Linked DNA regions of Marinobacterium aestuarii. The protein of the gene in region 1 binds, or shares a complex with, the protein of each later gene. Links are inferred from orthologs where the notes say so. Each region holds a gene or a part of one and is shown on either strand. Other genes may lie near its edges.

Evidence for each region.
Region 2: the proteins of rne (region 1) and pnp are in contact, whole or in part, in a cryo-EM structure (PDB 9QH0), measured with the Escherichia coli proteins. The link is inferred for Marinobacterium aestuarii from one-to-one orthologs.

The regions. Positions count from the first base shown.
Region 1 is NZ_CP015839.1:2,087,339-2,091,563, reverse strand. The notes cover bases 3-3,914. They hold rne (ribonuclease E), read left to right. Parts: upstream 3-363; coding sequence 364-3,714; downstream 3,715-3,914. Other genes in these bases: murB (UDP-N-acetylmuramate dehydrogenase), read right to left, coding at 3,858-3,914. Outside these bases: more of murB, read right to left, coding at 3,915-4,225. UniProt on the Escherichia coli protein: Endoribonuclease that plays a central role in RNA processing and decay. Required for the maturation of 5S and 16S rRNAs and the majority of tRNAs. Also involved in the degradation of most mRNAs.
Region 2 is NZ_CP015839.1:5,057,591-5,060,878, forward strand. Bases 24-2,998 are described here. They hold pnp (polyribonucleotide nucleotidyltransferase), read right to left. Parts: upstream 2,577-2,998; coding sequence 471-2,576; downstream 24-470. Other genes in these bases: A8C75_RS22230 (YciC family protein), read left to right, coding at 24-399; rpsO (30S ribosomal protein S15), read right to left, coding at 2,856-2,998. In the rest of the region: more of A8C75_RS22230, read left to right, coding at 1-23; more of rpsO, read right to left, coding at 2,999-3,125; tRNA pseudouridine(55) synthase TruB, read right to left, coding at 3,267-3,288. UniProt on the Escherichia coli protein: Involved in mRNA degradation. Catalyzes the phosphorolysis of single-stranded polyribonucleotides processively in the 3'- to 5'-direction. Also involved, along with RNase II, in tRNA processing.

The DNA.
Region 1 (4,225 bases):
TCCCCACGATATTTCTGGCGATGCGGTGGGCGCAGAAGCCCGGGCACCGGCAAAAAGACCTATTCGACAACAGTTTTCAGGAATGCACTCCAGCCACCGGTCCTGAGCGGTCCGGTTGCAGGTGAAGATGTACATCAGCCCAGAACCTGCCCGCAACGGCAGCAACAAGCAAAGAACTTAGAACTATATTGGCTGGCGTTTCCTCCACCGACGATACGAGTCTACACATTGCCAGGCGGCACTATCAGCCCCTGGCCGCGTCACACTGACCGCGTCACAAGACCGGGCCGTACCATCAAGATACGGTCAAGCAGCTCGACCAGTGGCCAGACGTGCGTTCCCCTATTAAAGAATGCTAACTACATGAAAAGAATGCTAATTAACGCAACTCAGCCAGAAGAGTTGCGGGTCGCCCTCGTTGACGGGCAGCGGCTTTATGATCTGGATATAGAGTCATCCAACCGTGAGCAGAAAAAGGCCAACATCTACAAGGGCAAAATCACCCGTGTAGAGCCGAGCCTTGAAGCGGCCTTCGTCGACTATGGCGCCGATCGTCACGGCTTCCTGCCCATGAAGGAAATCTCCCGCGACTACTTCAGCAAGCAGCCCGAAAAAGGCGGCCGTCCGAACATCAAGGATGTGCTGAAGGAAGGCACCGAAGTTATTGTTCAGGTTGAAAAAGAAGAACGTGGCAACAAGGGCGCAGCCCTCACCACCTTCATCAGCCTGGCCGGTCGCTACCTGGTTCTGATGCCCAACAACCCCCGTGCCGGCGGCATTTCCCGCCGTATCGAAGGGGATGAGCGCAGCCAGCTGAAAGAAGCCCTGTCCGGCGTCGATGTGCCCGAAAAGATGGGTATCATCATTCGCACCGCGGGTGTCGGTCGCACCTCGGAAGAGCTGCAGTGGGACCTGAACTACCTGGCCACCCTGTGGGAAGCCATCACCGAAGCCGGCACCAAGCGCAACGCGCCCTTCCTTGTTTATCAGGAAAGCAACGTCGTTATCCGTGCGATCCGCGACTACCTGCGCAACGATATCGGCGAAGTGCTGATCGACAGTGACAAGGTGTTCGACGAAGCCCGCCAGTTCATCCGCCATGTGATGCCGAGCTTCGAAAGCAAGATCAAGCTCTATAAAGAGCAGACGCCGCTGTTCAACCGCTACCAGATCGAGTCCCAGATCGAAACGGCCTTTGAGCGCGAAGTCACCCTACCCTCCGGCGGCTCTATCGTGATAGACCCGACCGAGGCCCTGGTATCCATCGATATCAACTCGGCCCGCGCTACCCGTGGCAGCGATATCGAAGAAACGGCACTCAACACCAACCTGGAAGCGGCGGAAGAAATCGCCCGCCAGCTGCGTCTGCGTGATATCGGCGGCCTGGTGGTCATCGATTTCATCGACATGACACCGATCAAGAACCAGCGTGCGGTGGAAGACCGTCTGGCTGATGCCCTCAAGCTGGACCGCGCCCGCGTCCAGATGGGGCGCATCTCCCGCTTTGGCCTGCTGGAAATGTCGCGTCAGCGTCTGCGTCCGTCACTGGCCGAATCCCGCGGCACCGTGTGCCCGCGCTGCAACGGACAGGGCTCCATTCGTGATACCGAATCCCTGGCCCTGTCGATCCTGCGCCTGATCGAGGAAGAGTCCTCCAAGGACCGCACGTCCCAGATTCGCGCCATTCTGCCGGTCACGGCTGCAACCTACCTGCTGAACGAAAAACGTCACGAAGTTCACGAAATCGAACTGCGCCATCAGGTACGCATCGTCATAGTGCCGAATCCGAACATGGAAACGCCGCACTATGAAGTCGTGCGCCTGCGTGATGACCACACCGTGGCCACCACCAACGACGCCAGCTACAGCCTGCAGCCACCGCCCAAGCAGGAAGAGTTCACCGCCTCTGCTGCCAAGGTCGTGAAGCGCGAGGAAGCCGCTGTACAGGGCATAGCTCCCGCCTCCCCGGCACCGGCTGCAGCGCCTGAACCCGCGCCTGCGCCCAAACCGGCAGCCGCAGCGCCTGCACCAGCACGCACCCAGCGCGCCCCTGCAGCGGCTAAACCTGCAGCCGCTGCACCGGCCGCTCCTGCTGCTGCCCCCGTCTCACTGGGCACCAAGCTGGCCGGCTTTATCAAGGGCCTGTTTGGTGATACGCCCAAGCCGGAACCTGAACCGACACCGCTGCCCGAGATTCGTCAGGGTCGCGCGCCGAGTCAGAACCGCGAAGAGCGTAATCGCCCGGCTCAGGAACGCAGCAACAGCAACAAGCCCAAGCGCCGTCGCGACAGCCGTGACAATGACCGTCGTCGTCGCTCGCAGCAGGACTCCGACGAAATCATCACCATCACGCCGCAGCAGGCCGACAGCGCACCGGCACCGAGTTCTTCTGCTGAAGAACAGAGTGGTTCGAGCAAGCCGCGTCGTCGTCGCAGCCGCAGCCGCAAGAATGACAGTGATGAGTCCCGCAACGAACGCTCTGCCCGCAGCGCTGAGACAAGCGAAGAGCAGCAGCTCGAGCAGAATGACACCCGCGTAAAACAGCCGGATGTCGTGAGCCCGAGTGAGACTGATGACACGCCTAAGGCAAAGCCTGCAGCAGAGAAGCGCGAAGCACGCGACAACAGCGCCGAGGACAGCGAAACCCGCGGTCGTCGCCGTGGTCGTCGTCGTCGCGGTTCTGACCGCGTTGCCGAGCGCACAGGGACAGACGCTGATGCGACTGCAACAGTTGCCGCAACGGCGGTAGCCGCCGAGACCATGCAGCAGAACGCAAGCGAGTCAACCGCCGACAAGGTTACTGCCACCGCCGTACAGGATGCCCCAGCTATTGCAGAGTCTACCGAGACGCAAACGGCTGCGAGCGATGAAGCCAATCAGAATGCCACTGTCGCCTCCGGCGACACGCAGAATGATGCGACTGCACCGCAGGCAGAGGCTGAAGCTAGCACGACTGAAGCGCCTGCTCCTGCAGAAAGCGCAGAGACCGCTGCTGAAGAGGCCCCTGTTGCTGAAACTGCAGCGCAATCTGCGGCTCAAGCTGAAGAACCTGTCCAGGAAGACGCAGCAGAAGCCCAAAAGGCAAGCACTGAAGCAACAACTGAAGCTCCTGAAGTAGTGACTGAAGCCGCAACAGACGCTGCCGAAGAGACTGCGACAGACACTGTCGAGGTTGAAACGGTGAGTGCTGAAGTGCTCGCCGAGCCCGCTGCAACCGAAGAAGCTGCACAGCAAGCTGAAGCCGAGCAGGCAACAGCGGTAACGCCTGCGCAGTCCGACAGCGCGGTAGAAGCCTCTGCAGACACAGCAGCAGAGGCTGCAGAAGTGACAGCCAGCCCGGATACCACCGAAGCTGAAAAAGCTGCCGAAGCTGAAAAAGCTGCACCGGTCGAAGCCGCTGAAGCCGCTGAAGCTGAAACAGCCGAAACAGTTACCGACGTGGTCGCTGAAGCCGCACCTGCAGCCGAAACCACTGCAGTAGAAGTAGAAGCCGCCGCTGAAACCACAGAAGTTCAGGCCCCGGAAGAAGCGACTGAAGAGCCGACTGAAGCAGCCGTAGCCGAGCCCGCTATCGACACAGCCGTAGCCCCGGCTGCACAGCAGCCTGCACCGCGTCGCCGTCGTCGCTCAGGCCGCGCGCCTAATGACCCGCGGGAAAAGCGCCGCAGTCAGCAGAAAGCGCAGGATGAAAACGTGGAAAACCAGCACTCCTGAGTGCTGAATACAAAAAAGCCGGCTTAATCGCCGGCTTTTTTTTGCGCGCTTTTTACTGAGCCTTTTTTGCTAAGCCTTCTTTTACTGCTAAAGGGCTTCCTGCCCCTGTCGTCAACCCTGTTCCACCTGCGACTCCAGCAGCATCAGGCCGGATACAGACGCGGCTCCATTTCCAGCTGCACGCCAAAACGTGCAGCAACCGACTGCACGATTTCGCCCGCCAGCAGCATCAGCTCAGGTGCGGTACCAGCACCCAGGTTGACCAGCACCAGTGCCTGACGCTCGTACACCCCCACGGCTCCGCGCACATGCCCTTTCCAGCCACACTGCTCGATCAGCCAACCCGCCGCAAGCTTGTAACCCTCGCCTGCCGGATAAGCCACGAGCCTGGGAAACTGCTGCAGCAACTCACGGTAGTGAACAGCAGATACCAGCGGATTCTTGAAAAAGCTGCCAGCGTTACCAATCTCGGCGGGGTCCGGCAACTTGGCCCTGCGAATATCACACACCA
Region 2 (3,288 bases), 3.0 Mb from region 1 along the record:
CGACTGCTGATTACCTACCTGCTGAGCGGCTTCGCCGTTACCCTGGGGTTGATGCTGCTGATCGTACCGGGCATCTATGTCGGCGTACGGCTGGTTTTTGCCGACTACATCTGCGTGCTGGAAGACAAGAAACCGGTGGCCTCGCTGCGCCAGAGCTGGGACGAGTCTGAAGCCTATTTCTGGCTGCTGCTCAAAGGCCTGCTGATCATCTTTGGCGGTCTCTTCCTGGTTGAAGCGCCCCTGCTGTACCTGGCGGAAAGCGCGGGCTCCAGCTCCCCGGCCGTCGAGGCGGTTCTCAGCGTCATCTTCGACCTGATGGGCACCCTGGTCACCATTTACGGCTTTCGCATCTACTCACTGATGCGCAGCGAAAGCACCCCGGCCGCACCGCTCACCTAAAGACAGCACAAAATGCAGACCAAAAAAAACCGCCTTTTTTCAGGCGGTTTTTTTATCTCAGCCGGTCAGCCTCAGGAAGCAGACTCGTCTGCAACCATGTCACGCATGGACAGCTTGATGCGACCACGCACGTCTACGTCCAGGACTTTAACCTTGACGATGTCGTCCATGTTCACATAGTCGGTGACCTTCTCAACGCGCTTGTCAGCGATCTGAGAGATGTGCACCAGACCATCCTTGCCCGGCAGGATGTTGATGAAGGCACCGAAATCTTCGATGCGCACAACCTTGCCTTCGTAGATCTTGCCGACTTCAGCTTCAGCCGTAATCGCCTGGACACGTTCGATAGCGGCCTTGGCAGCGATCTTGTTGTCGGCGTAGATACGCACGGTACCGTTGTCGTCGATATCGATCATGGCGCCGGTTTCTTCGGTCAGCGCACGGATGGTCGCGCCGCCCTTGCCGATCAGGTCCCGGATTTTCTCCGGGTTGATCTTCAGCTGCGTCATGGCAGGTGCGTTGTCCGGCAGTTCCGGACGGGCATAGCCGATGACCTTGGCCATCTCGCCGAGGATGTGCTTGCGTGCTTCACACGCCTGCTCCAGCGCGATCTCCATGATCTCTTCGTTGATACCGGTGATCTTGATATCCATCTGCAGCGCAGTAATGCCTGCATCGGTACCGGCAACCTTGAAGTCCATGTCGCCGAGGTGATCTTCGTCACCCAGGATGTCAGTCAGAACGGCGAAGCGATCACCTTCCTTGACCAGACCCATGGCGATACCGGCGACCGGTGCTTTCAACGGCACGCCCGCGTCCATCATGGACAGCGAAGCACCGCAAACAGAGGCCATGGAGCTGGAGCCGTTGGATTCAGTGATCTCGGACACTATACGGATGGTGTACGGGAATTCGTCCTGCGTCGGCAGTACGGCAGCAACACCGCGACGTGCCAGACGGCCGTGACCGATTTCGCGACGACCCGCGCCCATCATGCGGCCGGCTTCACCCACGGAGTACGGAGGAAAGTTGTAGTGCAGCATGAAGGGGTCTTTGCGTTCGCCTTCGATGGCATCGATCATCTGCTGATCGCGGCTGGTACCCAGGGTACAGGTGACCATGGCCTGAGTTTCACCACGGGTGAACAGGGAAGAGCCGTGTGCGCCCTGCAGGGTGTTGATCTGAACGTCGATCGCTCGCACCGTCTTGTTGTCACGGCCATCGATACGCGGCTGGCTTTCAATGATGCGGTTACGCACGATTTCCTTTTCCAGCGAGCTGATGATGCCACCGATAGCGCGGGCATTCGGCTGGCCTTCTTCGGAACCGGCCAGGGCTTCAACAGCCTGGTTGCGCAGTTCGCCCAGGGCGTTCTGACGCTGAACCTTGTCGGCCACCTGATAGGCAGCAGCGACGCCTTCACCGACCAGACCACGCACCTGGGCGATCAGGGCTTCGTCTTTCTGCGGTGCCTGCCAGTCCCACTTCGCCTTGCCGGCTTCAGCCACCAGGTCGTTGATGGCGGTGATGGCAACCTGCATTTCCTGGTGGGCGAAGAGTACCGCGCCCAGCATTTCGTCCTCGGACAGTTCCTGCGCCTGGGACTCAACCATCAGTACCGCATCAGCTGTACCGGCCACAACCATGTCCAGCTCGGACGTTGCCAGCTGTTCGTAGGTCGGGTTCAGGATGTAACCGGCAGCTTCGGTGAAGCCTACGCGCGCACCACCAATCGGGCCCTGGAACGGCAGACCGGAAATGGCCAGCGCCGCAGAGGTACCGATCAGTGCAGCGATATCGGGATCATTGACCTTGTCAGCGGACATGACGGTACAGATAACCTGTACTTCATTCATGTAGCCTTTAGGGAACAGCGGACGGATCGGACGGTCGATCAGACGCGAGGTCAGGGTTTCTTTCTCGGTCGGGCGGGCTTCACGCTTGAAGAAACCACCGGGGATACGGCCTACGGCGTAGTATTTTTCCTGGTAGTGCACGGACAGCGGGAAGAAGTCCTGACCTTCGCGCAGGCTTTTGGCACCAACAACGGTACACAGAACCTGTACGCCAGCCATGGTCACCATGACGGCACCGGTCGCCTGACGCGCGATGCGGCCGGTTTCCAGAGTAACCTGCTGGCCACCGAATTCGAATGTCTTGGTTGTTACTTGAAACATAGATTACCTCATCTGTTCGAAGAATCGTCCCCTGTACCACTCCGTCGCATTCAGTCCTTCGTTAAAAGCCAGTACTCAGTTGCACTCTGGCGCAAAGCGCAATTGAGTACGGGCGGGATGAACAGTCTGGGATGATATCAGGGCGTTGGTCTCGCCCGATCAAGGGCGGGTTCTATCCTTGCTCGCGGAAGCTTTCACTCCCGGTAACGCTTATCCGGATAAAACGTCTTAGCCGGATAAAACTGAGGCCATACATTGTATGGCCTCAGAAACATCAACTTAGCGGCGCAGACCGAGGCGCGCGATCAGCTTCAGGTAGCGATCAGCATCTTTCTTCTTCAGGTAGTCCAGCAGCTTGCGGCGCTGGTTAACCATGCGAATCAGACCACGACGGGAGTGGTGATCGTGCTTGTGCTCTTTGAAGTGATCCTGCAGACCCTGGATGTTGAAAGACAGCAGGGCAACCTGAACTTCAGGAGAACCTGTATCGCCTTCAGCGCGGGCGAAGTCTTTAACGATCTCTGCTTTTTTCTCTACAGCTAATGCCATTGTATCCAGCTCCAATATTAATATGCATGCGGCTAGTGCCGCCTGTTAGGAAGAAACGATGCACCGAGCATATTATCAGTACAACGCCAATCATCATGCCCGCCACTCAGGGAGCGACAACCCGGGCTATCGATAACCGTTTCAGCCCGTCGCCAGCAAGCGG